DNA from 2 places in the Xanthomonas cannabis genome. Region 2 is predicted to be linked to the other one. Evidence: predicted binding sites of a transcription regulator. Region 2 holds the regulator's gene; the other holds the start of a gene.

Region 1 (15,822 bases), 1.5 Mb from region 2:
CGCTGGCATCGCGGGTGGCGCGGAACTCCGAATCGCTGCTCCAGTTCGGCCATTGACGCGAATCGGCCAGCTGCTGGCCCAGCGTGTACAGCACGCCCAGATCGCGCGCGGCACCGGCGAAGGTCCAGTCCGGCTTCCACTCGTCGCCCTGCTGGTGATAGCGCTTGGCGGTGTAGTCGTCCGATGCGGCCTTGCCTGCCGCCACGCCGCCTACTTCCCAATCCTGCCCGGCCGCATACGACAGCGCCGGCACGCCGCGCTTGGCAAACGAGAAGTGGTCGGAACGGAAGAAATACCCGGCCTGCGGCTTGGGATCGGGGGTGTAACGCAGCTTGGATTGCGCGGCCACGCGCTTGAGCTGGTCGAGCAGCTCGAGCTTGGCGGTGCCGTAGATGCCGAAATCGCGTGAGGGCACGAACGGGTTCATGCCGTCCATGTTGATCACCGCCACGGTGGTGTCCAGCGGGTACAGCGGCTTGGAGGCGTAGAACTCCGAACCCAGCAACCCCTTTTCTTCGGCAGTGACGGCCAGGAACACGACCGAGCGCTCGGGCTTTGGTCCGGTGGCGAAGCCGCGTGCCAGCTCCAGCAACGCGGCCGTGCCGCTGGCGTTGTCCAAGGCACCGTTGAAGATGGTGTCGCCGCGTGCGTCCGGCTTGCCCACGCCGATGTGGTCCCAGTGCGCGCTGTAGATCAGGGTTTCGTTCGGGCGCTTGCTGCCTTCCAGGCGCGCCACCACATTGTGCGAGGTGATCACGTCGGACTTGACCTGGTAGCTGGCGCTCAGGCGCTGGCCCTTCAGCTCGACCGGCTTGAAATCGCGCGTCTGCGCCTGCTTCTTCAAGGTGTCGAAGTCCAGCCCGGCGTGCTTGAACAGGTCGGCAGCCAGATCGCGCTGGATCCAGCCTTCCAGGGTGGGATGCGCGCTGCGCGGGTTGTCGCGCACCACATCGAACATGGTGTTGGTGTTGGAACTGGCCACCGTGTCCCAGCCATAGGAGGCCGGCGCGGTTTCGTGCACCACCAGCACGCCGAGCGCGCCCTGGCGGGCGCCTTCTTCGTACTTGTAGGTCCAGCGGCCGTAGTAGGTCATGCCGGCGCCATCGAAGGCGCCCTTGCCGGTTTCGAAATCCGGGTCGTTGATCAGCACCACCGCGATCTTGCCCTTCAGGTCCACGCCCTTGAAGTCGTCCCAGTCGCGCTCCGGCGCCTTGACGCCGTAGCCGACGAACACCAGTGGTGCGTTGGCGATGTCGACCTTGGACGAACCATCGAGCGCAGCGCGGATGGCGATCTGCTGGCCCTGGGTCAGGGTCTGCGGTTTGCCGGCATTGGCCAGCGCAATGGTCGGCGCACCGACGATATCGGCGCGCCGCAGCGGCACCGCCTGGGTCCATAGGCGCTTGCCGCCGGTGAGATCGCCGCCGGGCTGCAGGCCCGCGTCGGCAAATTGCTTGCTCAGATAGGCGATGGTCTTGTCTTCGCCGGCCGTGGCCGGGCCGCGGCCTTCATAGGCATCGGAGGCTAACTCCTTGACGTCGCGCGAGATGCGCGCGCCATCGAAGGTCGGCGCCGCCGCCATCAGTGCGGTCGAGACCGCCATTGCCAAGAGTCCTACCGCAACTCGCTTCATTGCATACCCCAGATCATCAGACAGCCCTGGAGTGTAGCCAGCCGCGGGTGCAAGCGGATGCATGCGGGCACTGCACGCTGTCGTGCCGCCGCGTATTGCCGGGGCAGCAGGACTGCCCAACGCGATTCCGCGTGCCACAGGCCCGGGCGGGCGCCGCTAGAACAGATCGACGCTGCCGGTGGGTTGGGTGGCGTGCTGAAGTTGGCCATTGCCCACCAGCTCGGCGTACACGGCCGCGCGGTTGCGGCCATGCTGCTTGGCCCAGTACAGCGCCTTGTCCGCTTCGTCCAGCGACTGGCTGATCAGACGGCCCTGGGTCAATTCCACGATGCCGGTGCTGAGCGTGACCTGGCCGACCTGCGGAAACACATGCTCGGCCACGGCCAGACGAAAGCGCTCGAACAGGCCGACCGCGCATTCGCGGTCCACGCCGCGCAACACGATCACGAACTCCTCGCCGCCAAAGCGGAACAGCAGGTCGTCCTGGCGGAACGTGCGTTGCATCAGCTGCGCGACCAGCAGCAGCACCTCGTCGCCGTACAGATGGCCAAAGGTGTCGTTGACACGCTTGAAGTGATCGATGTCCACGATACCCAGCCACACGCCCTGCTCCGTCGTGGACTGCGCCCCGGAGAACAGGCGCAGGATCACGTCGTCGAAGGTCTTGCGGTTGCGCAGGCCGGTCAGGGCATCGCGCTGTGCATCGTCGAGCAGGCTGCGGTAGTTCTGGAAGAAGCGTGCAAAGCCCTGCAGCATGGCCTGCTCGGCGGCGCCAGGCGGGCGGGCGCCGGCCACCCGCAGGCAGGTGCGGATGCCGCGTGCTTCCATCATCGGGTACACCAGCAGCGCGCGGCCGTCCTGATGCAGCTGCACGGCCTCGCCCGGGCCATGCACATCGGCCAGCTGGGAGCGCATCTGCGCATCCTTCAGCTCGGCCACCGTCAACGACAGGCGGCCGTCGTCGCGCAGCCGGGTTTCGGCCATGGTGCGGCCGTCCGGCGCGATGCGCAGCAACGACAGCTCCTCGGCCGCGCAGACCTCGCGCATGGTGCGCAGCAGGCTCAGGTCCAGCAGATCGGCATCGCGGATGGCGGTCATGTCCACCATCCGCTCCAGCAACGGCGCGTCGCTCATTGCAGCCCCCGCCGATGCGCGGACGCAGGCCGGCCGTGCCGCACGCAGCAGGCCGACCGACAACGGGAATGGCAATGCACAGGCTTCACGACAGCGACCGGCAATCTGGATGCCGGTTCATCGGCGCCCGCCAGGCAAACTTGAGACCGCTCGCCGGCCCTGCTCAGCACCGGGCCAGCCAGCCAGCACGGCACACCAGCCAGCGCATCGCACGGCGCCAAGCGGGGACTCGGCCTGTTGGCTCAGGGCAGTGCGGATTCCAGCGCGTCTTCGCCCAGTGCGTGCCGCTGCATCAGCCGCCGGCTGCCGGCATTCAGGCCTTTCACCTGCACCTCCAGGTCGTGATGGCGCAGCCGCTGCACCACCTTGTCCAGCGCCGCCACCGCCGTGATGTCCCAGAAATGCGCGCGGCCCACATCGATCACCACCGCGCGGCCGGGCACCTCGCGTGCGTCGAAGGCGTCGATGAACACATCGGCGGAAGCGAAGAACACCTGCCCGCGCACGGTGTAGGTGCGCACGCCGTCCGTGCCGTCGCTGTGGGCGATCTGCAGCAGGCCGGCCACCTTGAAGGTGAAGAACACCCCGCTCAGCACCACGCCCACCGCCACCCCGGCGGCCAGGTTGTGGGTGATCAAGGTCACCGCCACCGTGGCCAGCATCACCACGCTGGAGGTGCGCGGATGGGTGATCACGGTGCGCAGCGAGCGCCAGTCGAAGGTCTCCGCCGACACCATCACCATGATCGCCACCAGTGCCACCACCGGCACCTGCGACACCCACGGCTTGAGCAGCACCATCAGGATCAGCAGGAACACGCCGGCAAACAAGGTGGAGAGCCGGCCACGGCCGCCGTACTTCACGTTGCCCACGGTCTGCCCGATCATGCCGCAGCCGGCAATGCCGCCGAACAGGCTGGCCGCGGCGTTGGCGATGCCCAGCCCGGTGCATTCGCGGTTCTTGTTGCTGGGCGTATCGGTGAGTTCATCGACCACGCGCGCGGTCATCAGCGATTCGAGCAGGCCCACCATGGCAATGGCCAAGGCCGGCAGCGCGATGATGCGCAAGGTCTCCAGCGTCATCGGCACCGCCGGCCATTGCAGGAACGGCAGCGCGTTCGGCAACTTGCCCAGGTCGGCCACGGTCTTGAGCGGCAACTGCAGCGCGCTGCCGGCGATGGTGAGCAGCAGGATGCACAGCAGCGGCGAGGGAATCGCCGACAGCCCGGGCACGCGGAGCCGCGGCAGGCCGTAGATGATCGCAAGGCCCATGCCCAGCATCACCCACGTGGTCATGTTGGCGCCGAGCAGATGCGGCAGCTGCGCGGCAAAGATCAGTACCGCCAGCGCGTTGACGAAACCGGTACGCACCGAACTGCTGACAAAGCGCATCAGCACGCCCAGCCGCAGCACGCCGAACAGGACCTGCACCGCGCCGGCCAGCAAGCCGGCGGCCAGCAGATACGGCAGCCCATGCGCGGCCACCAGCGGCGCCGCGACCAGCGCCACCGAGCCGGCAGCAGCAGAAATCATCGCCGGGCGTCCGCCACAGAACGCAATCACGATGCCGATGACGAAGGAGGCGAACAGACCCACCTGCGGATCGACGCCCGCCACGAACGCGAACGCGATCACTTCGGGAATCAGCGCAAAGGTGGCGACCGCACCGGCCATGAGTTCGCGCGCAGGTGAGGCGCGCCATTGCGCCAGTTCGGCACGCAAAAGGGACATCGGGGACACTCCGGGGACAGAAAGGACAGCCTGCGGACAGCACGCAGCGGCAATAGTGTGCGGGAAAGCGACCGCGCCCGCAGCCTGCCTGTGACCCGTGCGCCAATGCGCCTTTCTGTGGCTGCGATCACGCCACGCGACGCTGCCGCAGACCAAGATGCCCCCCTCACCGGGCTCGGGTGTCGAGTCCGGTCATCTAGGAGACCACCATGTCCATCTTCAGGACTGCAAGTACGCTTGCACTCGCCACCGCGCTGGCCCTGGCCGCCGCACCGGCATTCAGCTATTCCATCAGCAACAACAAGATTGTCGACGACAGCGGCAAGGTGGTTCAGCTCAAGGGCGTCAACGTCTTCGGTTTCGAGACCGGCAACCATGTCATGCATGGCCTGTGGGCGCGCAACTGGAAGGACATGATCGTCCAGATGCAGGGCCTGGGCTTCAATGCGGTGCGTCTGCCGTTCTGCCCGGCTACGCTGCGCAGCGGCCAGATGCCCAGCAGCATCGACTACAGCCGCAATGCCGACCTGCAGGGCCTGACCTCGCTGCAGATCCTGGACAAGGTGATCAACGAGTTCAACGCACGCGGCATGTACGTGCTGCTGGACCACCACACCCCCGACTGCGCCGGCATCTCCGAGCTCTGGTACACCGACTCCTACACCGAAGCCCAGTGGCTGGCCGACCTGCGCTTTGTGGCCAACCGCTACAAGAACGTGCCGTACGTGCTCGGCCTGGATCTGAAGAACGAACCCCACGGCGCCGCGACCTGGGGCACCGGCAACGCCGCCACCGACTGGAACAAGGCCGCCGAGCGCGGTTCGGCTGCGGTGCTGGCCGTGGCGCCGAAGTGGATCATCGCGGTGGAAGGCATTACCGATAACCCGGTGTGCTCGACCAACGGCGGCATCTTCTGGGGTGGCAACCTGCAGCCGCTGGCCTGCACCCCGCTGAACATTCCGGCCAACCGCCTGCTGCTGGCGCCGCACGTGTACGGCCCGGACGTGTATGTGCAGTCGTACTTCAACGACAGCAACTTCCCCAACAACATGCCGGCCATCTGGGACCGCCACTTCGGCCAGTTCGCCGGCAAGTACGCGCTGCTGCTGGGCGAGTTCGGCGGCAAGTACGGCGAAGGCGATGCGCGCGACAAGGTGTGGCAGGACGCGCTGGTGAAGTACCTGCGCAGCAAGGGCATCAACGAAGGCTTCTACTGGTCGTGGAACCCCAACAGCGGCGACACCGGCGGCATCCTGCGCGATGACTGGACCACCGTGCGCCAGGACAAGATGACGCTGTTGCGGACGCTGTGGGGAACGGTGAGCACCACCACGCCAACTCCGACGCCGACTCCGACCCCCACGCCTACTCCGACACCGACGCCTACGCCGACACCAAGCGCTGGCTTCAGCACCAAGGTGACCGTGGACAGCCAGTGGAACGGTGGCTACTGCAATCGCGTGCAGGTCACCAACACCGGCACCGCCAGCGGTACCTGGGCGATCTCGCTGCCGGTCACCGGCTCCGTCAATAACGCCTGGAACGTCACCTGGTCGCAGAGTGGCACCACGCTCAAGGCCAGCGGGGTGGATTTCAACCGCACCCTGGCGGCAGGTGCGACGGCAGAATTCGGTTTCTGCGCGGCAGGTTGATCGACACGCGTTGGGCGTGCAGCTCGCGCCCAACGGTGCAGCGCAGACTGCAACAGTCTGCGCTGCGCGCGATGACGACATGCAGCGCATTCGATCGATGCATGTCGTTGTTGCAACCGCGCTGACTACAGCAGATTTCTGTAGAAACAAGGCAGGAGCGCCCTTGGGCGCGATGCAGCGTTGTCGATAACGCCGCATCGCGCCCAAGGGCGCTCCTACATGGCAGTGACGCAGAATACATCCGCACATTCCGCATCGCGCATCACCTATCGAATGTCTCGCCCAAGCAGGCGCTGCCGCAGATAGTGTTCAACACCTGCGTGCATCAGCCGCTATCCATGACATAGCGCTTCGGCGCGTTCTGGATGTCGTTGTCATGCCCGTTGTCTCCCTGTTGCGTCGTCACGTTGCCAATCTCCCGCTCACGCGCAAGTTCGTGCTGTTGTGCACGCTGTTGACGGTGGGCGTGATCCTGCTGGCGATGGCCGCCGCGCGCCTGCAGTACCTGGACCTGATCGAGGCACGCAAGCTCAGCGTCAGGACCGAGGTGGAGATGGGCCTCACCGTGATGCAGCACTACGCCGACAAGGTCAAAGCCGGCGAACTCAGCCTGGACCAGGCCAAGGAAGCGGCGCGCACCACCTTGGCGGACATGCGCACCAACGACGGCGTGGATTATTTCTTCATCGTCGACCCGCAGATGCGCATCCTGATGCATCCCAAGCGCGCCGTCGGCACCGACATGAGCGACTACAAGAGCGATGCCGGGCAATACGTGTATCGCGACATCAAGACCGCCATCGATAGCGGCGACGGCTTCAGCTATTACGACGCACCCAAGCCGGGCAAACAAGAACAGCTGCCGAAGATCAGTTACGCCAAGACCTTCCCGGCCTGGAACTGGGTCCTGGTGATGGGCGTGTATGCCGAAGACATTCAAGTGCAGGCCTGGGGATTCACGCGCACCTTGACCTTGATCGGTGGCGCATTGGTGGCGCTGGTGATCGGCCTGTGCTGGTTGATCGCCTCGGCCATGGCTGCGCCGCTGCGTGCCGCTTCGCGCACGGCGGAAGCGATTGCCTCGGGCCGCTTCGACAACGACATCCGCGTTGAATCGCGCGATGAAACCGGCCAGCTGATGCACAGCATGCAGCAGATGCAGAACCAGCTGCAGCGCTTCAACGATGAGATGCAGACCATGATCCGGCTGCAGCAGGGCGAGAACATCGCGCACCGCATTCCGGAGGATTTCCCCGGCGATTACGGCACGCTGGCGCACGGCGTGAACACGGTGGTGTTCGAACATCTGGATGCCATCAATGAAGCGATGGACGTGATGAGCGAGTACGGCCGCGGCGACCTGCGCCGCGACATGCGTCGCCTGCCCGGCCAGCGCGCCGCACTGCATCAAGCGCTGGATACCGTCAAAGACAATCTGTCCGCCATCAATGGCGATATCGCACGCCTGGCCGATGCGGCCGCGCGCGGCGATTTCTCTGCACGGGGCGATCAATCGCGCTACCAGTTTGCGTTTGCGGAAATGGTGCAGGCCTTGAACCGGCTGATGCAGCAGGCCGACGCGGGGCTGGACGATGTGGGCCGCATCATGGCCGCCATCGCCGACGGCGATCTGTCGCAACGCGTGGAGTCGCATTACGAGGGCGCGTTCGGGCGTCTGGCCAATGCGGCCAACCGCACCGCCATTCAATTGACCGGCATCGTGCAGGGCATCCAGCATTCGGCCGAAATGATCAACACCGCGGCAGGCGAGATCGCCAGCGGCAATGCCGACCTGTCCACGCGCACCGAACACCAGGCTGCAAACCTGGAAGAAACCGCCGCCTCGATGGAAGAACTCACCTCCACCGTGCGCCAGAACGCGGACAACGCACGCCAGGCCAATCAGCTGGTCAAGGGCACCGGCGAGGTGGCCGAAAGCGGTGGCCGCGTGGTGCAGGAAGTGGTGAGCACCATGCAGGCGATCACGCAATCGTCGGCCCGCATTTCCGACATCATCGGGGTGATCGACGGCATCGCCTTCCAGACCAATATCCTGGCGTTGAATGCGGCCGTGGAAGCGGCGCGCGCGGGCGAACAAGGCCGCGGCTTTGCCGTGGTGGCCACCGAAGTGCGCGCCCTGGCGCAGCGCTCGGCCGGTGCCGCCAAGGAGATCAAACAGCTGATTTCCGATTCGGTGGACAAAGTGGCGCAAGGCTCGAGCCTGGTGCAACAGGCCGGCAGTACCATGACCGAGGTGGTCAGCTCGGTGAAGCGCGTCACCGACATCATGGCCGAGATCACCGCCGCCAGTACCGAACAAAGCGCCGGCATCGAACAGGTCAGCACCACGGTGATGCAGCTGGACGAAATGACCCAGCAAAACGCCGCCCTGGTTGAAGAAGCCACCGCGGCAGCGCGCAGCATGGAAGACCAGGCGGCGGATCTGACCCGTGCGGTGGCGGTGTTCCGGTTGGTGCCGGCGCAGCCTGGGTCGACGCAGCGCCACGGCGCCGCTCAGGCAGCGTAGAACGGGCGACTGCCATCACCGCATCGGCTGACGTACCCTCATCCGCCCTTCGGGCACCTTCTCCCGAGGGGAGAAGGAACAGCGACGCGCCGTCAATGACCCACTTCTTCAACGCATTGCGTCTTCAACGCGTAGCGTCGCGGCCGTTCGTCGCGGTGTCTTTGCAGCGCGCATTTTTCGCCGCATACATCGCTTCGTCCGCGGCGTGCATCAGGCTTGCGGCCTCGGCCTGATCGCCGTGCTGCCAGGCCACGCCGATGCTGGGCTGGATCGGCAACCACTGCCCGCCAAACATCGCTCCCGCCGCCGCGGCCTGGCGGATGCGCTCGGCCACCGTGGCGCAGTCCATCTGCGGTGTCTGCAGATTGTCCAGCAGCACCACGAATTCATCGCCGGCCAGACGCGCCACCAGGTAGCGGCCTTCCACCGCGCGCTGGAGACACTGGCCGAACCCCACCAGCACCGCGTCGCCGGCGCGGTGGCCATAGGTATCGTTGATGCGCTTGAAGCCATCCAGATCCAGGAACATCACCGCCACCGCGCGCTGCAGCTGATGCGCCTGCAGCACCGCCGCCTGCAGCGCCTCGGTCCAGGCGTGGCGATTGGGCAGGCCGGTCAACGCATCGCGGGTGGCGCGTTCGTGCATCAGCCGGTGCAGCGTCTTGTGCGCGGTGACGTCCTGGGCCATCAGGAAGAATCCCTGCGTGCCCGCCGACGTGCCCACCGTTTCCGGCACCAGGGTGATCTCCACATCGCGGGCGCTGCCGCCCACCTGCAGCACATGCTCGAAACTGGCACGTTGGCCGTCGGCCACCTGTGCCAGTGCCGCCCGTGCCGGGCCGCTGAGCGGCGTGCCGAGCAGACGGGTGATGGGTGACCCGACCAGGCTGGCCGGCTCCACGCCCAGCCAGTCGCGGTGTGCCTGGTTGGCGAACAGGCAGCGTTGCTCGGCATCGAACTGGCTGACCAACGCCGGGGTGGCATCGCTGATCGCGCGTAGCCGGGTTTCGCTTTCGGCCAGCCGCTCGGCTGCGACATGGCGCTCGGTGACGTCCTGGATCTGCGAGACGAAATGCACCGGCGCACCGCTGCCGTCGCGCACCAGCGACACCGACAGCTGTGCCCAGATCACCGCCCCGTGCTGGCTGATGTAGCGCTTGGCCAGGCTGTAGCTGTCGCGCTTGCCGTCGATCAATTCCTGCACCAGCTGCAGATCCAGCTGCAGGTCGTCCGGATGGGTGATCTGCTGGAAGGTGGTGCGCAACAGCTGCTCGCGCGGATAGCCAAGAATGCTGCACAGGGAGGGATTGACGTCGCGCCACGTGCCATCCAGCGAGACGATCGCCATGCCCTGCGGCGCGGTTTCGAAGGCACCGGTGAAACGTTCGGCGGCCAGCTGCGCGGCCGCCTGTGCCTGCAGCTCGGCGGTGACGTCGATGGCCATGGCCAGGTATCCGGCCAACCCCTGCTGTGCGTCGTGGATGACGTTGAAGCACAGCCGCACGCGGCGCAATTCACCGTCCTTGCGCACCAGCGTCCAGAGTTCCTCTGCCAGCACATCGCCGGCAGCGGCCGCCGCCAGCTTCACGTACGACGCAGGCGACAACGCCAGCGTGGCCATGTGGCGGTCCAGCTCGGCCTGCAGGTGGAACTGCGCCGGGCAGCGGCCCAGCACCTCCTCGGCGGTGTAGCCCAGCAGTTGCTCGGCACCGGGGTTGAACAACTCGATCCGGCCATGCGGATCGAAGGCGATGATCGCCACGTCCTGCGAGGCATCCACCAGCGCCTGCAGCCGCGCGCGCTCGGCAGACAAGGCTGCCGACGCATCCCTGAGCTCGGTGATGTCGTGCATCACGCACACCGCGCCCAGCGCGGTGCCCTGGTCGCCGACCACCGGGTCCGCGTTGCACAGCACGGTGCGCGCCGCCTGCCCGTTGGCACGGATCACCAGCTCGGCGTTGCGCACGTGTTCGCCGCGCCAGGCGCGCACCAGCGGAATGGCCTCGGTGGGCAGCAAGCCGTTGCCGTCGGCGGTATACAGGTCGAAATGCTGCGCCCATTGCGCCGGCGGCAGCACCCGCGGGTCGGTGCCATGCCATTGTCGCGCGGCATGGTTGAACTCGCGCAGCAACCCGTCGGTGCCGCAGGCCACCACGCCGTCAGGCATGGCTTCCAGCAACATGCTCAGGGTCTGCCGCTGCGCCTGCGCGGCCAGCCGGTCGCGGCGCGCCTCCAGCTGCTTGGCGGCCTGGCGCGCCAGCCGGATCAAGGCCTGCTTCTGCTGTTCATCGAGCACGCGCGATTTGGTACTGAGTGTGCACAAGGTGCCGTAGGCGTAGCCCTCGCGGCCGATCAACGGCACGCCCACGTATGAGCGCACGCCAGGGGCCGCCGTCACCAACGGGTTCTGCGCAAAGCGCGGGTCGGCCTCTGCGTCCGGCACCTCCATCAGTTCGGTGCCCATCACCGTGTGCGAACAGAACGACACACTGCGCGGGGTGCCTTCCAGGTCGGTGCCGCAGCGTGCCTTGAACCACTGGCGGTCGGCGTCCAGCAGCGACACCAGCGCCATCGGCGCCCCGGTGACATGCGCCGCCAGCCAGGCGATGTCGTCGAATTCGGCCTCGGCCTCGGTATCCAGCACGCCCAGCCGACGCACCGCGTCCACGCGCAGGGCGTCGTCGGCGGGAATCGGCACGGGCGGCAACAGGACGGTCATGGCGTGCTTGGCGGGTAGCGTCTGGCGAGGGTAGGTCGCCCGAAGTAACGGCGAAGCGATGGTCAACTTGAGCACGTGCGGCGGCGCCCGCTTAACCGGCAGCCAAACGCGTGGTCCACAGCCCTGCATTTGCGGCGCCGCCAAGCAGCCACTACCCTCGGCCGATTGCCCTGTTCTGGAGTGTCACATGCTGCGTCCGCTGTCCCTGTTGATCGCCGGTGTGCTCGGTGTCGCCACCGGTACCGTTGCCCCCGCCGTCGCTGCCGCCCCGGCCAGCCTGGCCAAGAGCGCGGCCAGCAGCGCCATTCCCGACATCGCCTACACCCGCTTCACCCTGCCCAACGGCCTGACCGTGGTGGTGCATGAAGACCACAAGGCGCCGGTGGTGGCGGTGAGCATCTGGTACCACATCGGTTCCGGCGACGAGCCGGCCGGCAAGACCGGCTTTGCGCACCTGTTCGAGCACCTGATGTTCTCCGGCTCGGAAAACAACAAGGGCAGCTTCTTTGCACCGCTGGAAAAGGTCGGCACCACCGACATGAACGGCACCACCTGGTTCGACCGCACCAACTATTTCGAGACCGTGCCGACCACCGCGCTGGACACCGCGCTATGGCTGGAATCGGACCGCATGGGCCACCTGCTCGGCGCCATCGGCCAGGAAGAACTCGATACCCAGCGCGGCGTGGTGCAGAACGAAAAGCGCCAGGGCGAAAACCGCCCCTACGGCCGCGTGGACCAGAACATCCTGTCCAACCTGTTCCCGGCCAACCATCCTTACCAGCACGACACCATCGGCTCGATGGAGGATCTGGACGCAGCGTCGCTGGGCGACGTCAAAGAGTGGTTCAACGACAACTACGGCGCTGCCAACACCACCCTGGTGCTGGCTGGCGACATCACCGTGGCGCAGGCGCGCGCCAAGGCCGCGCAGTATTTTGGCGATATCCCGTCCGGCAAGCCGGTGGCGCGCCAGCAGCCGTGGGTGACACCGCTGCCCGCGCAGAAGCGCGGCGTGCAGCACGACCATGTCTCGCAGCCGCGCATCTACCGCACCTGGGCCGCGCCGCAGCTGGGCACCGACGATGTGATCCAGCTGGACCTGGCCACCACCGTGCTCGGCGGCGGCAAGACTTCGCGGCTGTACCAGCGCCTGGTCTACCAGGACAACCTGGTCGATGACGTCTCCGCCTCGGTGCAGCCGTTCGCGCTGTCCAGCCAGGTGCAGATCCAGGCCGACGTCAAGGACGGCGTGGACCCGGCCAAGGTCGAGGCGATCATCGACGAGGAACTCAAGAAGTTCATCTCGCAAGGCCCGACCACCGACGAATTGCAGCGCGCGCAGGTGGCCTACCGCGCCGGCTTCGTGCGCGGGCTGGAAAAGGTCGGCGGCTTCAGTGGCAAGGCGGTGATCCTGGCCGAAGGCCAGGTCTACCGCGGCGACCCGGGCGCCTACAAGAAAGATCTGCAACGCGGCCAGGCCGCCACCGTGGACAGCGTCAAGCAGGCCGCTGCCACCTGGTTCGGCAAGGGCGACTACCTGCTCACCGTGCTGCCGGCCGGCAAGGACTTCGACCCGGCCGCCGAGGACAAGGCGGTGGTTGCACGCGGCGAAGAAGCCGGCAAGCCGGCGCCGAAGCTGCCGGCCGCAGGCAAGTACAAGACCGTTGCCAGCACGCTCGATCGCAGCAAGGGCGTGCCGCAGACCGATCAATTCCCGGACCTGAGCTTCCCGCAGTTGCAGCGCGGCAAGTTGAAGAACGGCATCGAGGTGATCCTGGCCGAGCGCCACACCATCCCGGTCACCCAGGTGGAGCTGCTGTTCGATGCCGGCTACGCCGCAGACCAGGGCAAGAAGCTCGGCACCGCCAGCTTCAGCGCCGCGCTGATGAACGAGAGCACCGCCGCGCTGGATTCGGTCGAAGTGGCGCAGCGCCGCCAGCGGCTGGGCGCCATCACGTCGGTGGGCTGCGATCTGGACAGCTGCAGCGCCTCGCTGGATGCGCTCAACGACCAGCTGCAGCCCTCGCTGCAGCTGTTCTCCGACATCGTGCGCAACCCCGCGTTCAAGGCCGCCGACATCGAGCGCGTGCGCGGCCAGTGGCTGGCCGGCATCGCCCAGGAAAAGACCCAGCCCAACAGCCTGGGCCTGCGCGCGCTGCCGCCGCTGCTGTTCGGCAACCAGCATCCGTACGGCATCCCGCTCACCGGTAGCGGCACCGAGGCGGCGATCAAGAGCCTCAACGCGCAGGACCTGCAGCAGTTCCACAGCCAGTGGCTGCGTCCGGACAACCTGCGCGTCCTGGTGGCCGGCGACACCACGCTGGCGCAGATCATCCCCCAGCTCGATGCCGCATTCGGCGACTGGAAGGCCCCGACGACGGCGTTGCCGAAGAAAAACCTGGCCAACGTCGCCGCACAGCCCAAGCCGCGCGTGTACCTGATCAACCGCCCGGACGCACCGCAGTCGGTGATCCTGGCCGGCTTGCTGGCCCCCTCCACCAAGGCACCGGACAACCTGGCGATCGGTGTTGCCAATGGCGCCTTCGGCGGCACCTTCACCTCGCGTCTGAACATGAACCTGCGCGAGAACAAGCGCTGGGCCTACGGTGCGCGCACCCAGATGGTGGATGCGCAGGGCCAGCGGCCGTACCTGTTCTCGGCACCGGTGCAGACCGACAAGACCGCCGAATCGGCCAACGAGATCTTCAAGGAAGCCACCGCCATCATCGGCGACAAGCCGCTGTCCAACGACGAGATCGAGAAGATCAAGAACCAGCGCATCCGCGCCCTGCCCGGCAGCTTCGAAACCACCGGTGCGGTGCTGGGCGCGATTGAAGGCATCGTGCAGTTCGATCGCCCCGATGACTACGTGCAGACGCTCAAGCCGCGCCTGGAAGCGATCGATCAGCCGGCCGCGCAAAAGGCCATCAAGCAGATCATCAAGCCGGAGGCCATGACCTGGGTGATCGTGGGCGACCTGAAGAAGATCGAAGCCCCCGTCCGTGTGCTCAAGCTGGGCGAGGTGCAGGTGCTGGACGTGGACGGCAAGCCGGTCAAGCGCTGACGGCCCGCCTGCCCTGCCCGCTTGCGCCACGCAGGCGGGCAGGTGCACGGCGTTGGCGCGCTGTGCGGCGTGTAGGCGCGGTGGGATGATGGGCTGAGTGCCACCGGTGCTCGGCGCCGGCCGATCGGCGATGACGACCAAGACCGTCGATCGATCGACTGATCATCAGCGGCCTGCTTGCATACGTGTTCGCAAGCGCAGTCGATGGGCGGGCTCGCCGCCGGGCCGGACTGATCAGGCATCGGTCGCGCGCGCATCCATCGCTTTATCTCCAGCGGCGTCGACGTTCACGTCGACGCCATGTTATCGGCCAGCCCGGTAAGGTTGGCCGCTCTCTTCGACAGGTGTTTGGCTGATCCGATGAAAGAAATGCCGACGGCAGATGAAGCCTCCCGCCAGCAGGTCCTCGACGGTTATCGCATCGTCGACAGCCTGCCCGAAGCTGCCTACCAGGACATCGTGCAGGTGGCCGCCGCGCTGTGCGAAACGCCGATTGCACTGATGTCGCTGGTGGACCGCGACCGCCAGTGGTTCAAGGCCCAGCTCGGCCTGGGGCTGCAACAGACCGACCGCAGCCAGGCGGTGTGCGACCACGCCATCCGCGACCCCAGCCACCTGATGGAAGTGCCGGACCTGACCCAGGACCCGCGCTTTCGCGATATTTCCGTGGTCACCGGCGAGACCGGCGCGCGCTTTTACGCGGGCATGCCGTTGGTGACGCCCGAGGGCGTGGCGCTGGGCACCGTGTGCGTGCTCGATACCGAGCCGCGCACGCTCAATGAATTGCAACGCACCGGGCTGCAGGCATTGGCGCGCGTCACCATGAACCTGCTCGACGCACGCCAGGAAGCGCTGCAGCAGGAACGCGCCGCCATCCTGCAGCCGGCAGCGGCGGCAGCGGCGGCCGCACCCGCAGTGGATGCGGAAGGCCCGTACCGGCTGGTGATCCTGGAAGTACAGGAGCTGGCCGCCCTGGCCGAACGCCAGAGCGAGCGGCTGCTTGGCCGCACGCTGCAGCAACTCGACCAGGCATTTGCCGCACTGGTGCAGGGGCCCGGCAACAGCATCGACCGGGTCACCGACAGCGCGGAATTCATCGCCGTGCTACGCGGCCCTGATGCCGAACGCACCTTGCAACACCTGCGCGACGTGGCCCATCAGCAGCAGGCCCTGGGCCTGACGGTACTGCTCGGCGAAGCCCTGGCCAGCCGCGCCGACGAACCCATCGGGCACGTCTTCCTGCGCGCGGAAATTGCGTTGAGCGCGGAGAAGGATCGTTACCGGCAGAGCCTGGCGTAGGCACTGCGTCGCATCCGTACCCTCACCCCAACCTCGCCCCGACTGACTGGCTCTCCAATCG
Region 2 (15,822 bases):
TGATATTGCGCTTGGGATGCTTGCGCCAGCTGGCTCGCATGTTCCCCCGTTTTTCTAAAACCCCATAACGGTTCCAGGTTCATTTCTTTCACCATCCGGACTACAGCCTCAGGGCATCCCAAGCTCCCGCATCATGGTGCCGCAGTGCAACTCGGAAAGTCCTTGAGATAATCTGCGAGCGAATCCATCCCTACGCTCGTGCGCAGCGCGTCCACATCACCGCTGCCATCAAGCGGTTGCGCCACACGCTTTCCGTCGACGCACGTCACCTGCGTGCCGTAACGCTGCCTGCCGGTCAACTTAAGCATCACCCGATCATGTAGGAAAGCATACTGACGGGGCAGGGCACGACCCTCGTAACTCCGTTGCAAGGCCTGCAGCGCGTTGTACTGCAGCTCAGGGCGATGGTCGCCGTGCTGCACGAGCGCCCACAGTTGCTGCTGCATGTCCTCGCTGATCCTCGGCGGCGCAGGCCAACCTCCATAGCGGGCAATCTGCTCCTGGGCGTACAGGATATTGCTGTCGTCCAGCAAGCGCAGGTCCGCCTCGAGCGCAAATGCATATAAGGCAAACGTGGGAGTGCCGATCGCCTCCTCACCATGACCCGGTAGCGAATCAAAAGCGTATCTCAACACTTGATCTTGTGCGAATCGACGCCCAAGCTCCTTGGCATCCTTGGTGGCCGAATCCGCGTCGTCACGGACTTTGTGAATGGCATCGACCGCGGTTGCGACTTGCCGGTACGTAGCCACATAGGGCTGCGCCTGCCGCGCGGCAGTAACAAACGCGTCCAATGAAGCAACATCAGCTGCCGTGGCTTCGGCGCTGACTACCAGCGCGCATCGATGGTTGCCATAGCATCTGCGGGGCAGCGCCGACGCATCTACGCCACGGTCCGCAAACGCTTCTCGCAGACGTTGTGTCTCCGACTCGCTTGCCGGACCTCGCGCCCACGCGAGCAGCGAATCCCATTGCGTACGCTCGGCCGCGTCGGCGGAGAACCGAGGAGCAACCCATTGCAGCGATGCAAGATCAACCACCGCATCCGACGGGACCTGATCCAGCAGGACGGGCGCAGCGGCGGTAGCGCTGACGGGCAGACTGCTGCCGGTCAGCATCACGACCACACCCATGCGTAACAATAACGACGTTCCATCATTCATGTCACAAACCGTAAGGGAGGGCGTGCTCGGTCAGGCATCCGCATCGTCAACGGCGATGTTGCTTAAGTTTGCCTCTGCGGCTGCATAGCGGGTCCGCGACGTGGTGCACCAGATACGGCATTGAGCTGTGCATCGGTCGGTTCGCGTGCAGGTTATTGCTCAGCAGGCGGAAAGACCCGGTCGTACCATGCTGCTTCGATTCTTGCTTGGACATCGGGAGGACCTCCTTGGGTTGAGAGCCATCCACGAAAACTGGCTCCGGACTTCCCTATCATCTCCTAAAGAAGTGAACCTGGAACCGTTATTTGATCACGATCACCGGCTGCGCCCCGCGCAATAGCCGATGTGCCATGTCCCGCTCGATCACCGATCGCTCGGCGTACAACGTGCGATTGCCCAGCAGACGATCGCAGGCCTTGAGGGTGCACGTACCCGCGTCGCCCTGGGCCACGCGCGTGCGATGTCGATCAGCGTCAGCCGGCCTCCATGCACCAGCGCTTCAACGGCGCGCACCAAGGCGCGCTGGCGTAATGCATGCATCCCGGAGAGTGAGTTAGACAGGCACTTCTGCAATACTTCGCTGGCGCACATGGTCGGCACTCTTCTCTGGCTTAGTCACCTTGAAGCGTGGTCACCTTGAAGCGTGCCCCATGCGCGCGTCTTCTTCAACATACTGATGCGCCAAGTGCTTGATCTCGTAGGAAGAAATGTGGGGATACCTCAGAACCGGGTAGCCTCAGCAATCGGGAGGGAGCGCTACGAAAGGAATCGTCAAATAAAACCACTGCGCCGAGGGCGAAACGCAGGGATCCGACTGCTCCACATCACTGCATTTCTAGCTCCAATAGCATGTACTTCTCGCGTACCACTTCCCCATTCCGTCTCACCCTGTTAACTCTCACCTTCGCGACCGCATCTTGGTTCACACACTCGCGATTGAATCGCAGCAGCTCTTCAGTCGTATAGGACCTTACGATCTTACCGCGAATTGCTACACCGTCAGTTTGCCGGCGAAACTCGAACTGATGAGCGTCCGGCAAGGTGCCCGACAGTTGCCCATGAATGAACTCATCGCGCTCCTCTACTGAGGTGGACTGAGCACGCTCCGCCGCGCGGGAGACAGCCTCCGGGCCAAAAGAATTATCTCTGTCACCAGCAACGACCCTGAGCGTAGCGCCATTACTTTTCATCAAGTCGAAAAACTCCCTGGCTGTGCTCAGGACTCGCTGATCAATGTCCTCTACTGCGGTCCTATACTCTTCTTCATCGGGTTCGCCAAAGGCACTAAGCATCCTCGAAGTCTCTTCGACCGCCTGCTTTAAAGGGGCATCAAGCATCTCTGCTTGGTCTTGGATCTCCTCCAGCAGGAAGCCAAATGAGCCTCGGACCACATTTGTAATGTGCAGCGACGATGCGCCCTTATTTGGCACCACTCCACGCTGGCCGAGCCTTCCAGCCTCATGTGCCATCACCTTAGCAATGATGTCTTGAAATTTAGCTACGGCAGATCCACCGAACTCTGTCTCTATCCCGCGGGTACCTATAACTGGGCGACCGCCAAAGAACAGCGCCGCTGAAGCGCCCTCAATATCGGGCGCCTCTTCCATCCTCGCGAGGGAAGCTTGCAGCTCGCCCAGGCGAGCCTCAAGGCTAAACTTAGCCATCACGTCTTCGTCAGTCAGCTGATCAAGCAGCGAGGTAACAGCTGCAATGTCGGCTTGCGTAAAATCCCTCTCTAACTTCTTGAGGCTGCTCACGGGCTTACCCCTTGGCTCGATACCAATGGCGCCGGCCCAAGGACTGCTTGCGCCGCATTGTCGTCAGCAATATCAGCTAGTCCTACTTGAAGCATGCCCTTCCATATGTCATCACCACGCCTATGAGAGAACAGTCCAAGGTAATACCGGGTGAAATTCACCAGTCCAATCGGACTCGCATTCATATCCGTAAAGAAGGCATCGAGTTTGTAAGTAGTCTTCACGAGTCTACGCTCGAAAACCCCCCTGTTTGCGTACATTAGCCGCGCCAGTTCTTTGGCAGTCAGAGCCGTCTGCGGCCGGAACAAGAAGCTTAGAAGATCCAGATCATTGGGCTCTTTTTGCTCTAGAAAGCTTCCATCCAACCATTGAAAACCCTGATCGAACCCCAGCGCTCTGAGCGCGGCTCTGTGATCAAGCCAGCCACGCAGTATTTCTCTTCGTCGCTCAGTATGACCTAGGGTAGTCACTACCTCGAGCGCAGACACCGCGTAAGGCGACATGTCTTCTGGCTGCCCGCCTGGGCCGTTCGCACCAACATAGGGCGGAAGAACGCCATTGAGTCCGAAGTGTGGGATTGGCATAAGGCCCTAGGCTCTCCAGAGTAAGCACGGTATCCGTTCCTAGCTCAGGTCGGCCGTGGCAATACGCTCCACGTGGCTGCCTTCGCCTGCCCTTTACAGTACGGCAACTTAGTGCCCAACGAAAGCGCGGTGGGGAGGTAGCCCAGAAATATCAGTTCCAGGTTCACTTCCACGGCAGCCTGACCGTCGCCAGACCATCGCGCCCATGCCTGCGCGCGTAGCGACATAGATCAACAGCGATGCTGGTAGTGAAACGACAACGACCGCAGTACGCGGCCGTTGTCGTTAGATCAGGCAAACCAGGATCGTCTTGACGATTCCCGATTCCCGATTCCCGATTCCCGAATCCCGAATCCCGAATCCCGAATCCCCAACCTCAATGATCGCTGGAACGCAGCCCATCCACATCCAGGATCAGCGCCATGCGGCCGTCGCCGATCAGGGTGGCGCCGGCGTAGCCGGGCAGGCCGCGCAGGGCACGGGGCAGGGGCTTGATCACCACTTCCTCGCGGCCGCGGACCTGGTCCACCACCAGGCCGAAGCGGGTTTCGCCGGCCTGCAGCAGCACCACCGTCAATAGCGGCGGTTGTTCGGCCGGCACGCCCAGCCAGCGGCGCAGGTCGATCAGCGGCAAGGTGTGCGAGCGGCGGTCCAGCACGGCGCGGCCGTCGAACCAGCCCAGCGAGGTCTGTGGGGCGTGCAGCACTTCCACCACGCGGGCCAGCGGCAAGGCATAGACGGCTTCGCCGGCCTGCACCAGCAGGGTCGGCAAGATGGCCAGCGTCAGTGGCACGCGGATCATGAAGCGGCTGCCGCGGCCCAGTTCGGACTGGATCTGGATCTGCCCGCTGAGTTCGCGGATACGCGATTGCACCACGTCCATGCCCACGCCGCGGCCGGAGATGTCGGTCACCTCGGCCTTGGTCGAAAAGCCCGGCATGAAGATCAGATGCAGGCACTCGTCGGTGCTCAGGCGGGCCGCGGCCTCGGCGTCGATCAGGCCCTTGCCGCGCGCGATCTCGCGCAGCCGCTCCGGGTCGATGCCGGCACCGTCGTCCTGGATTTCGATGCTGACGTAGTCGCCTTCCTGCTGCGCCGACAGGCGCACATGGCCGCTGCGCGGCTTGCCGGTGGCTTCGCGCAGGGCAGGCGATTCGATGCCGTGGTCGATGGCGTTGCGCACCAGGTGCACCAGGGGATCGGCCAGGGCTTCGACAAGATTACGATCGAGCTCGGTTTCGGCGCCGATTAGTTCCAGTTCCACTTCCTTGGACAGGGTGCGCGCGACGTCGCGGGCCACCTTGGGGAAACGCGAAAACACCTTGCTCACCGGCTGCATGCGGGTACGCATCACCGCGGTCTGCAGGCGCGCGGTGGCGATGTCGAGCGTGCTGACGGCACGGTCGAGTTCTTCGTCGCGCAGGCGGGTGCGCAAGGTCTTCAGACGGTTGCGCGAGAGCACCAGCTCGCCGATCAGATTGACGATGGCATCCAGGCGCTTGGTGTCCACGCGCACGGTCTGCTCGGCTTCCGCGCCACCCTTGGCCGCGCCTTTGCCGGCCGCCTTGGGAGCGGGCGCATGCGCATCGTCGGCATGTGCGGCAGTCGCCGGTTTGGCAGTGGCTGCCTTGGGCGCGGCCTTGACCGCCGGCGGGCCGCTCTTGGCATCGAACTGCGCGATCAGCGTGGCCGGTGCATGCGGTACGGTTTCGCCAGAGCCCATCGCATCCAGCATGGCCTGCAGATAGTCCAGCGATTGCTGCGCGGCGTCGAAGTGATGCGCCTGCAGCACGGCCTGGCCCGAGCGCGCCATGCCGAGGGTTTCTTCAGCGGCGTGGCAGAGCTCCACCATGGGCTTGATCGCCAGGAAGCCGGCGCCGCCCTTGAGCGTGTGGAAGCCGCGGAACACCGCATTGAGCTGGTCGGCCTCGTCTGGCGCCTGTTCCAGCGACACCAGCTGTTCGCCGAGGCGATCCAGGATTTCCTGGGCCTCGACGATGAAATCGGCAGCAATATCGTCTGGAACGGCACTCATGGTTACAACCCCAATCCGGACAGCAAATCGTCGGCGTCGTCCTGCGACACGGCGTGACGGTCCAGGCCCTTGATCGCAGGACCGGCAAGACCGCCGTCGTCTTTCTTCGGCTCGGGATTCTTCGGCGGCAGGCCGAGCGCACCGAAGCCCTCGTGCACGCGGCGCACGATGCCGGCCACGCGGCGGATGATCTGGCCGCTGAGGTCCTGATAGCTTTGCGCCAGCGACAGCTCGGTGAGGTTGTGGCGCATCTTGTCCATCAGCGCGCCCTGGTCCTGATTGAGGCCGCCATCGCGCAGCTGGTTGGCCAGCACGCGGCATTCCTCGACCAGGTCCAGCGTGCGGTGGCTGGCCTTTTCGGTCATCTCCACCACGTGATCCAGGCGCGAGCAGGCATCGTCCAGCTCACCGGCTTCTTCGGGCACGGTGGGCAGCTCGCCCAGCGCCTGGCCAAGTTCGCGGGCAAGCCGGCTCAGGCTCTGCATCATCGGGCGCGTGCGCAGGGCGGCGAGGTGGTCGACCTCGCGCCGCCAGGCGACCTGGTCACCGCTTTCCAGTGCATCGAGTGCGCCTTGCAGGCGCTCGATCAACGCGGCACGTTCGGCATCGGTTTCCACGGTGGCGTTCATCAGGCGGTCGCCGCCAGACGTTCGAACACCTTGCCCAGCTTTTCTTCCAGCGTCTGCGCGGTAAACGGCTTGATGATGTAGCCGTTGACGCCGCACTGGGCCGCTTCGATGATCTGCTCGCGCTTGGCTTCGGCGGTCACCATCATCACCGGCAGGTGCTTGAGCTTGGCGTCGGCGCGGATGTTGCGCAGCAGGTCGATGCCGGTCATGCCGGGCATGTTCCAGTCCGTCACCACGAAGTCGAACGGGCCCGCGCGCAACGCGGCCAGCGCGCTGTTGCCGTCTTCGGCCTCTGCGGTATTGGTGAAGCCGAGATCCGCCAACAGATTCTTGACGATGCGTCGCATCGTCGAGAAGTCGTCCACGATCAGGATCCGCATGTTCTTGTTCACATCAAGCTCCTAACACGAAAAATTACGCGAAAAATTCAGTCGTCGACTTCGACGCCGGCATCGGCCAGTTCGAAGACCTTGAGGCGGCCACGCAAACGCACCACCGCCTGGCCATGGATCTGGCACACGCGCGATTCGCTGACGCCCAGCACGGCGCCGATTTCCTTCAGGTTCAATTCCTGTTCGTAGTACAGCGACAGCACCAGCTGCTCGCGCTCGGGCAACTGGCCGATGGCCTTGCCCAGCTCGCGGCCGAATTCGCCACGCTCCATCATCTGCTGCGGATTGGGGCCACCCTTGGCGGTGGTGTCCAGCTCGCCGTGATCTTCGATGCGCGATTCCAGGCTCAGCACCTGGCCACGTGCGGCGTCTTCCATCAGGCGCAGGTAGTCGGGCAGCGGCATTTCCATGGCGGCGGCCACTTCGGTGGCGGCGGCGGCGCGGCCGGTGTTCTGCTCGATCTTGCGCACGGCAGCAGCGGCGTCACGGGCGCGGCGGTGCACCGAACGCGGCACCCAGTCGCCCCGGCGGATCTCGTCGATCATCGAGCCGCGGATGCGGATCGAGGCATAGGTTTCGAACGAGGCACCCTGGTCGGAGTCGTAGCTGCGCGAGGCTTCGATCAGGCCGATCATGCCGGCCTGGATCAGGTCGTCCACTTCCACGCTGGCCGGCAGGCGCGCGGCCAGATGGTGGGCAATGCGGCGGACCAGGTCGGCGTGCTGGGTCACCACGTCGTTGGCGTTGTTGCGCTGCACGGCGCGGTACTGCGCGCTGGCCGTGGTGGCGGTAGCGGTGCTCATGCGGCCACTCCCCGTTGGATGATGCGTTCGACAAAGAACTCGACGTTGCCGCGCGGCACGGTGGGTGCCTGCCAGCGCGAGGTACGGCGTGCGATTTCGGCAATCGCCTGCGCCGACGGACTGGACGGGTAGGCCTTGATGACGGGTTGCTGACGCTGCACCGACAGGCGCAGCCAGTCGTCCTGCGGCACGTGGCCGAGATAGTTCAGCGAGACGTCGCCAAGGAACTTTTCGCAGACCCGGGAGAGCTTGTCGTACAGCAGGCGGCCTTCATTGGGGTCGCGCACCATGTTGGCGATGATCTGCAGGCGGTCCACGCCGCGTTCGCGCGAGAGCACCTTGATCAGCGCGTAGGCGTCGGTGATCGAGGCCGGCTCGTCGCAGACCACCACCACGGTGTCCTGGGCGGCCTGGCAGAAGGTCAGCACGCTGTCGGTGATGCCGGCGGCGGTATCGATGACCATCACGTCCAGGTCGCGTTCCAGTTCGGAGAACACGTTGACCAGGCCGATGTGCTGGGCCGGGGCCAGTTCGGCCATGTGGCGGCGACCGGACGCGGCCGGCACCACCAGCACGCCGCCGGGGCCTTCGATGATCACTTCATCGAGCGTGCAACGGCCGGCGATCAGGTCGGCCAGGGTGTACTTGGGCGAGAGTCCCAAGACCACATCCAGGTTGGCCAGGCCAAGGTCGGCGTCGAGCAGCAGGGTGCGCTTGCCCATGTCGGCAAGCGCCACGGCCAGGTTGGCGGAGATGTTGGTTTTACCCACGCCACCCTTGCCACCGGTCACGGCAATGGTGCGCACCGGGCCCAAAGGCTCGGGACGGGTCGCCGACAGGGGGAAGGCGTTGGTCAGCTTGGCGTATTCACGCGACTGCATGGTTGTGCTCCGGAGTACAGGGCTTATCGGCAGCGCGCCGCAAATCTTCAAGACGAAGAACGAGACTGGCGGCATTGGCGCGGTGCAGGTCGTCGGGGACCCGCTGTCCGTCAGTCACCCAGGTGATGGGCATTTGGTGGTCGACCACCACCGACAAGGCGCTGCCGAAGCGGCCGGTCTCGTCGAGTTTGGTCAGCACCACGCCTTGGGGCTTGGCGTGGGCGAAGCGGCGCACGACCTCGTCGAGGTCGGCGAAATGGGAGTTGGCGGGCAGCACCAGCAGCGAGGTGACCTGCTGGGCGGCGCGCAGCCAGTTCAGCTGGGCGGCCAGGGCACGGTCGCGCTGGCCCATGCCAGCGGTGTCGATCAGCACCAGCTTGTAGTCGCGCAGACGCTCCAGCAGTTCCAGCAGGCTTTCGGCGCTATCGGCCTCGTGCACGGCGATGCCGAGCTGACGGCCGTAGCTGTGCAGCTGTTCGCGGCCACCGACGCGCAAGGTGTCGGTGGTGACCAGGGCCACGTCGCGCGGGGCGTGCTGGGCGGCGAAGCGCTGCGCCAGCTTGGCGATGGTGGTGGTCTTGCCGGCGCCGGTCGGGCCGACCAGGGCGATCACGCCGCCACGTTCCAGCGGGTCGACCGGGGCCACCGGCAGGCGCTTGGACAACAGGCCCAGCATCAGCCCGCGGCCACGGTGCAATTCGGTATCGGCCGGGATCTGCATGGCGATGTCGCGGGTCAGACCGGCGTCGAAGCCGTAGTCGTCCATCAGCTCCAGGGCCTGCGCACGCACCGGGGAGCCGCGCAGGCGCTCGTCGGTGAGGCGGTTCATTTCGCGCTCGATCATCTGCCGCATCAGCGCCAGTTCGCCGCGCAGCTGCTTGAGTTCTTCATCGTTCTGCGCGACCGGCGCCGCAGCCACCGGCACCGCGGCCAGCGCGGCGGGGGCAACGACGATCGGCGGCAGCGCAGCCGGCGGCAGGATCTGCGGCAGGGCGTCGTCCAGATCGAAGTCGGCCTCATCGGCGAAGGCGTCGTCGTCCTGGCCATGTGCGGCGTAGGCCGGGGCGGCGGCAGCGATCGGAGCCGGAGCCGGGCTCGGAGCGGTCTGCAGCGCCGGGCGCTGGACCGGGGCGGTGGTCAGGAAGTCGGCGAACAGCTGTTCCGGCACCGCCGACAGCGCATGGTCCTGACGCTGCGCCACCGGGGCAGCCAGCTCCTGCACGGCCGGCATCGGCGCGGCGCTGCGGATCGGGGCGGCCACCGGGGCCTGACGCGGCACGCTGACCGGCTGGCGCAGGGCCATGGCGGCGATCATCTCTTCAGCGGCGCTGGCAACGCGCTGGCGGTGGCTCATGCCGGCCTCGGCGGCTGGCTTCAGCGGAGCATGCACCGGCGCGGCGGGGCGGGCCGCCGGCTGGGCCGGGGCCTGCTGCACCGGAGCCTGCTGCACGGGCGCCTGCTGGGCGGGCGCGGCGCTGGCCGGGGTCTCGGCGCGGGCGGTTTCAAGGGCGCGCTGCACCAGTTCTTCGTCGTAATTGCTGGCCGCGACGATTTCGATGCCTTCGGCGGTGCGGCGGTTGGACAGGATCACCGCATCCGGGCCGTGCTCGTCACGCACCATGCGGAATGCGGTGCGCATGTCCGGGGCAACAAAGCGTTTGATCTTCATGCCACGTGCCTCCAGGAACGGGACCCGCCGGACGCCGGACGGGTGCGCGATGAATGTGGGTGTGTTGCCAGCGTCATGAGTTGCATGTCCCGTTTGTGTTCCAAGTCCTGCCATCCGCCCCGCAGCGGTGGAGCTGTCTGCGGTCTCGCCAGAGCTAATGCATGTGGTGTGCCAAAACCGCAGTGCTGGATTTCTGGCGCTCGATCAGGAGGGTTGCGCGTGCGGCGGCTGCCTCTGCTGCCCCCATCCGCCCTTCGGGCACCTTCCCCCGCAGGCGGGGGAAGGGAGGCGTTTGCAGGCAGGGGAAGCAGGCGTTGGTGGAGCGCCGCTGCAGCGCTGGCAACCCGTTGCCTTCTCCCGCGGGCGGGAGAAGGTGGCGCGCAGCGCCGGATGAGGGGCGGTTGGTGCCGTGCGAGTCCTACCTGCGGGAATATCGCCAGACTGCTGCCCCCATCCGCCCTTCGGGCACCTTCCCCCGCAGGCGGGGGAAGGGAGGCATTTACAGGCGGGGAAGGGAGGCGTTTGCAGGCAGGGGAAGGAGGCGTTGGTGGAACGCCGCTGCAGCGCTGGCAACCCGTTGCCTTCTCCCGCGGGCGGGAGAAGGTGGCGCGCAGCGCCGGATGAGGGCCGTTGGTCTTTAGCTGATGGTGCCGACCAGCTTCAGGCGCTTGTCTTCCGGCACTTCGCTGTAGGCCAGCACCGACAGGCTGGGCACGCTGTGGCGGACCAGGCGGGCCAGCGCCGCGCGTACCTGGCCGGGGACCAGCACCACCGCCGGTTCGTTGCGGGCTTCCTGCTTGCCCACGCAATCGGCCAGGCTCTGGTGCAGGCGCTCGGCCAGGCCGGGTTCCAGTGCCACGCCGTTGCCGTGGGTGGATTCCTGCAGCACGCGCTCCAGCTGCGGGGCCAGGGTGAACACCGGCAGTTCGGCGGACATGCCGGCGATCTCCTGCACGATGAAGCGGCCCAGCGAGGTGCGTACCGCTGCGGTGAGGGTGGCCGGGTCCTGGCTGTGCGGGGCGTGCTCGACCAGCGCTTCGACGATCTTGCGCAGCTGGCGTACCGGGATGCGCTCGATCAGCAGGTTCTGCAGCACGCGCACCACCACCGACAGCGGCAGCGCCTTGGGGGTGAGGTCCTCGACCATCTTGGGCGCGGTCTTGGCCAGGGTTGCCAGCAACTGCTGCACTTCTTCGTGGCCGAGCAGTTCCGGGGCGTGTTCGCGGATCAGGTGCGACAGATGGGTGGCCACCACGGTGGCCGGGTCGACCACGGTGTAGCCCATCGATTCGGCATAGGCGCGCTGATGCGGCTGGATCCAGGTGGCGTCCAGGCCGAACGCCGGGTCCTTGCCGGGAATGCCGTCGAGCTGGCCGAGCGCACCGCCCGGGTCCAGCGCCAGCTCGCGGTCGGGGTAGATTTCGGCGGTGGCCACCGGCACGCCGTGCACCAGCAGCCGATACGCATTGGCCGACAACTCCAGGTTGTCGCGGATATGCACCGGCGGCACCAGGAAACCGATGTCCTGGGTGAGCTTGCGGCGCACGCCCTTGATGCGCGCCATCAATTCGCCGCCCTGGTGCTTGTCCACCAGCGGGATCAGCCGGTAGCCCACTTCCAGCCCCAGCGGGTCGATCGGGCGCAGTTCGTCCCAGCTCAGTTCCGCGCTGGCCTGGGCGGCAGTGGCCGCCGCAGCCGCCTGCGGGTCGGCGGCCGCATCCCCTGCCGCCGGCGCCACCAGGCTGCGCTTGTACATTTTCCAGGCGATCACGCCCAGGATCAGGCCCAGCGTCAAAAACGCGACGTTCGGCATGCCCGGCACCAGGCCGACCAGGCCCAGGATGGCCGCGGCCACCGCCAGTGCGCGATGCTGGCCGAACACCTGGCTAATCATTGCCCCGCGCATGTCCTGCGCCCGCGAGGCGCGGGTCACCAGCAAGGCCACCGAGGACGACACCAGCAAGGCCGGCAGCTGCGCCACCAATCCGTCGCCGATCGACAGCAGGGTGTAGGTGGACGCGGCATCCACGAAGCTCATGCCGTGCTGGAACATGCCGACGGCCATGCCGCCGATGAGGTTGATGAACAGGATCAGGATGGCGGCGATGGCGTCGCCGCGGATGAACTTGTTGGCACCGTCCATCGCGCCGTAGAAGTCGGCTTCCTCGCGCACTTCCTCGCGGCGGGCCTTGGCTTCCTCACGCGTCAGCAAACCGGCGTTGAGGTCGGCGTCGATGGCCATCTGCTTGCCGGGCATGGCGTCCAGGATGAAGCGCGCGGTCACTTCCGACACGCGCCCGGCACCCTTGGTGATGACCACGAAGTTGATGATGGTCAGGATCGCGAACACCACGATACCCACGGCGTAGTTGCCGCCGATCACGAACTGGCCGAACGCCTCGATCACCTTGCCGGCGGCGGCGTGGCCGTCCTGGCCGTTGATCAGGATCACGCGGCTGGAGGCCACGTTCAGCGCCAGCCGCAGCATCGTGGTCATCAACAGCACGATGGGGAAAATGGTGAATTCCAGCGGGCGCTGCACGTACACCACCGCCAGCAGCACCATCAGGGAGATGGCGATGTTGAAGGTGAACAGCGCGTCCAGCACCGGCGCGGCCAGCGGCACCATCAGCATGGCCAGCATGGCCATCAGGGCCAGCGGGGCACCCAGGCCGTTACGCAGCAACTCCATGACGCGGCGGGCGTTCATCGGGGCGGGTTGGGCGCTCATGCGCTGGCCCCCTTGCCGAACTCATCCACTTCGAGCGAGGGCAGTTCCGGCATCGGGCCGCCATTCCACCCGCGCAACTGGTAGACGTAGGACAGGGCCTGGGCCACGACCGAATAGAGTCTCACGGGAATTTCCTTGCCGATTTGGGCTTCCCTATACAAGGCGCGTGCCAAAGGCGGGGCGGTGACGATCGCCACCCGGTGCTGTTCGCAGGCTTCGCGGATGCGGAAGGCCATTTCGTCCACGCCCTTGGCCACCACGATCGGCGCGCGCATCTTGCCGCCCTCGTACTTGAGCGCCACCGCGTAGTGGGTCGGATTCATCAGCACCACGTCGGCCTTGGGCACTGCTTCCATCATCTGGCGCTGCGACATCTGCATCTGCATCTGGCGGATGCGGCCCTTGACCTCCGGGCTGCCCTCGCTTTCCTTCATCTCGCGCTTGATCTCTTCGCGGGTCATCTTCAGCTTCCGCAGCCAGTTCCACTTCTGGTACGGCGCGTCGATGGCCGCCAGCAGCACCAAGGCGCCTGCGGTGTAGAACAGCAGGCTCTTGGTGAAGTCCAGGCCGTTGCCCACCGCCTGTTCCAGCGGCTGGTTCACCAGCGCACGCAGGCCGGGCAGGCTCTTGGAGATGCACAGCCAGGCGGCCAGGCCGACGAACAGCAGGCGCAGCACCGACTTGACCAGCTCGGCCAGGCTGTTGCTGCCCCACATGCGCTTGATCCCGTTCATCGGGTTGAGCTTGGTGAGGTCGGGCATGATCGCCTTGCTGGAAAAATGCAGGCCGCTCATCATCAGCGGCCCGGCCAGCCCGGCCAGCAGGCACACGCCGATCAGCGGCAGCATCACCCACAGCAACTGCAGCAGCAGGTCGCCGAAATGGCCGAACAGGGCCATCGGGTTTTCGCGCATCCTGGGGTCGGGGCTGAGTGCGGTCTTCATCCAGACCGCCGCGCCATCGCCAATGCCGCCGGCCAGTGCCATCAACCCGAACACGCCGGCGCCAAACACCGCGGCGGTGGACAGCTCGCGCGATTGCGGGAAGTTGCCCTGTTCGCGGGCCTCGCGCAGGCGTTTTTCGGTGGGAAGCTCTGTACGCTCGCCGCCGTCTTCGGACTCGGACATGGGGATGCCGGTGGGGGATTACGCCCTCCGATGCAAGCGGCATTCCAGAACCGCGACCGCCAGCCCCGGACGCCGGCAGCGACACAGCGTGCCAAGCCTGCAGGCGGCGATCGTCCTGGACCGTGATCGTCCTGGACCGTTCACCCGTTCCCCCGTTCCCCCGTTCCCCCGTTCCCCCGTTCACCCGCTTTGCCGCTTTGCCGCCAGCTCGCCCAGCGGCCGAGCACGGGCGCGCGCAACGCACCGACGCGCCCCACGGAGAGCCTGGGTCCCCGGTGCATGGGGGCGCGCGCTCAGGCCACCGAAATCTCGGGCTCTTCCGGCTCGATACGGTTGCGGCCGTGGCGCTTGGCCCGATACAAGGCCTCGTCCGCACGCGCCAGCAGGGTGGCGGCGGTGTCGCCGACGCGGTACCACGCCACGCCGATCGAGCAGGTCACCTGCAGCGCGCGCGCAGCGCCCACCTCGTAGGGCGACAGGCTGATCGCCTCGTGGATGGCGCGCAGCCGATGCTGGCCCTGACGGGTCATGCCGGGCAGCAGCAACAGCAGTTCTTCGCCGCCGTACCGGCCCACCTTGTCCGAATCGCGCAGGCAGGCGGTAAGCCGCGCGCCCACCTTGGCCAGCACCGCATCGCCGACCAGGTGGCCGTGTTCGTCGTTGACCTGCTTGAAGTGGTCCAGGTCGATCAACACCACCGCCAACGGGTGTTCTGCATGCGCGCAGGCCTGCAGTTCCTCGCCCATGGCCTCGAGAATGCCGGAGCGGTTGAGCAGGCCGGTGAGCGCGTCGTGGCTGGCCTTCAGCGCCAGCGCGGCGCGTGCGCTTTCCAGCTCGTGCTTCTCGCGTTCGAGCTGATAGGTGCGCTCGGCCACCAGCTCGGCCAGCATGCGCTCGCGCGCCATCAGATGACGGTGGCGCCAGCTCCACAGCCCGATCAGCAGGCCGCTGCCGATCAGCAGGTACAAGGCAATCGCAGGCGGGCTGCGCCACCACAGCGGCGCCACCGCAAAGGCCAGGTCCACGACCGGCGAGGCGGTGCGCCGATAGCGGTCCAGCACCTGCACCTGCAGGCGGAAGTGCCCGGACGGCAGCGGCGGTTGGTCGATCGACAGGTCGTCACTCTGGATCCATTCGTCGTGCAGGCCGAGCAGGCGATAGCGCACGGTCAGCCGGCTCGGGTCGTCGTAGACCTCCATCGTGGACAGTTCGATATGCAGCGGTTTGTCGCTCCAGCCCAGCAGCTGCCCGCTGCGGATCGGGACGCCGCCGCGGCTGACGCTGTCGATCCGCACGCTGGGCTGGCGATCGTCGAACAGCCGCGCCGGGTCGGCCAGGTGGCTGACGCCGCGCGCGGTGCCGATCCACACCGAACCATCCGGATCCTCGGCGAACGCCGCTTCGGACACGTCGTCCCAGATCAGCCCCTGCGATTGCGACAGATGCGCCCAGCGCTCGCCGTCATAGACCTCCACGCCACGCGCATGGCCCACCCAGATCCGGCCCACGCTGTCGCCGCGCAACAGGTACACACCCACATCGCGCAGGGCGTCGTCACTGATGGCCTGCAGGTCCACGCCGTCGGCCAGCACCCTGCCGTGCCAGACGCCGGGGCGGTAGAACGCCAGCCACACTTCGCCGCTGTCGCTGATATGGAACTTGCTTACCCACGGCTCGGCATCGCCACCGTTGACCTTCACCGGCACCTTGGCCCAGTGCGCGCCGCGCAGCCGGAACAGCCCATTGGCGCTGGACACCCACAGCGTGCCGTCGGCGGTCTGCTGGATATCGGTGTAGGCAATGGCGGGCATGCCGGCAACTGGCTGCAGCGCGCCACCCTCGAGCGGGCGCTCGATCACGAACAGTCCGCCGGCGGTGAGGATCCATAGCCGGCCCTGCCGATCCAGGAGCAGGCGTCTGGCGGTGCGCGGGAGTTTGGCCACCTCGGCGTTGCGACCATCGGGCCAGAAGCGCTGCAGGTGGCCGGCCGAGTTGAGCGTCCACAGGCTGCCGTCGCTGCTGCGCTGCATGCCCACGATCTGGATGCCGGC

What was found. Region 2 encodes FliA, which starts transcription of late flagellar genes. Its sites were predicted from a motif close to TAAAGTTTNNCNNNCNNNGGCCGATAA; they were not measured.
Region 1: a site for FliA is predicted at 2,885-2,911, ahead of RZV17_RS03215 (GGDEF domain-containing protein). Genes of this name have one in related genera too.

Annotation. Positions count from the first base shown of each region.
Region 1 covers NZ_CP136580.1:752,230-768,051, reverse strand. Annotated here, with positions in the region: gene RZV17_RS03220 (M28 family metallopeptidase) at 1-1,633, opposite strand, end outside; gene RZV17_RS03215 (GGDEF domain-containing protein) at 1,790-2,767, opposite strand; gene RZV17_RS03210 (SulP family inorganic anion transporter) at 3,010-4,497, opposite strand; gene RZV17_RS03205 (cellulase family glycosylhydrolase) at 4,707-6,149, shown strand; gene RZV17_RS03200 (methyl-accepting chemotaxis protein) at 6,544-8,676, shown strand; gene RZV17_RS03195 (PAS domain S-box protein) at 8,801-11,524, opposite strand; gene RZV17_RS03190 (pitrilysin family protein) at 11,583-14,462, shown strand; gene RZV17_RS03185 (GAF domain-containing protein) at 14,823-15,761, shown strand.
Region 2 covers NZ_CP136580.1:2,277,704-2,293,525, forward strand. Annotated here, with positions in the region: gene RZV17_RS09690 (serine hydrolase domain-containing protein) at 1-58, shown strand, start outside; gene RZV17_RS09695 (DUF6624 domain-containing protein) at 132-1,163, opposite strand; partial or broken gene RZV17_RS09700 (IS4 family transposase) at 1,471-1,754, opposite strand; gene RZV17_RS09705 (hypothetical protein) at 1,988-2,920, opposite strand; gene RZV17_RS09710 (hypothetical protein) at 2,917-3,144, opposite strand; gene RZV17_RS09715 (chemotaxis protein CheA) at 3,881-5,539, opposite strand; gene RZV17_RS09720 (protein phosphatase CheZ) at 5,542-6,168, opposite strand; gene cheY (chemotaxis response regulator CheY) at 6,168-6,560, opposite strand; gene RZV17_RS09730 (RNA polymerase sigma factor FliA) at 6,596-7,363, opposite strand; gene RZV17_RS09735 (MinD/ParA family protein) at 7,360-8,244, opposite strand; gene flhF (flagellar biosynthesis protein FlhF) at 8,231-9,913, opposite strand; gene flhA (flagellar biosynthesis protein FlhA) at 10,551-12,623, opposite strand; gene flhB (flagellar biosynthesis protein FlhB) at 12,641-13,771, opposite strand; gene RZV17_RS09755 (diguanylate cyclase) at 14,065-15,822, opposite strand, start outside.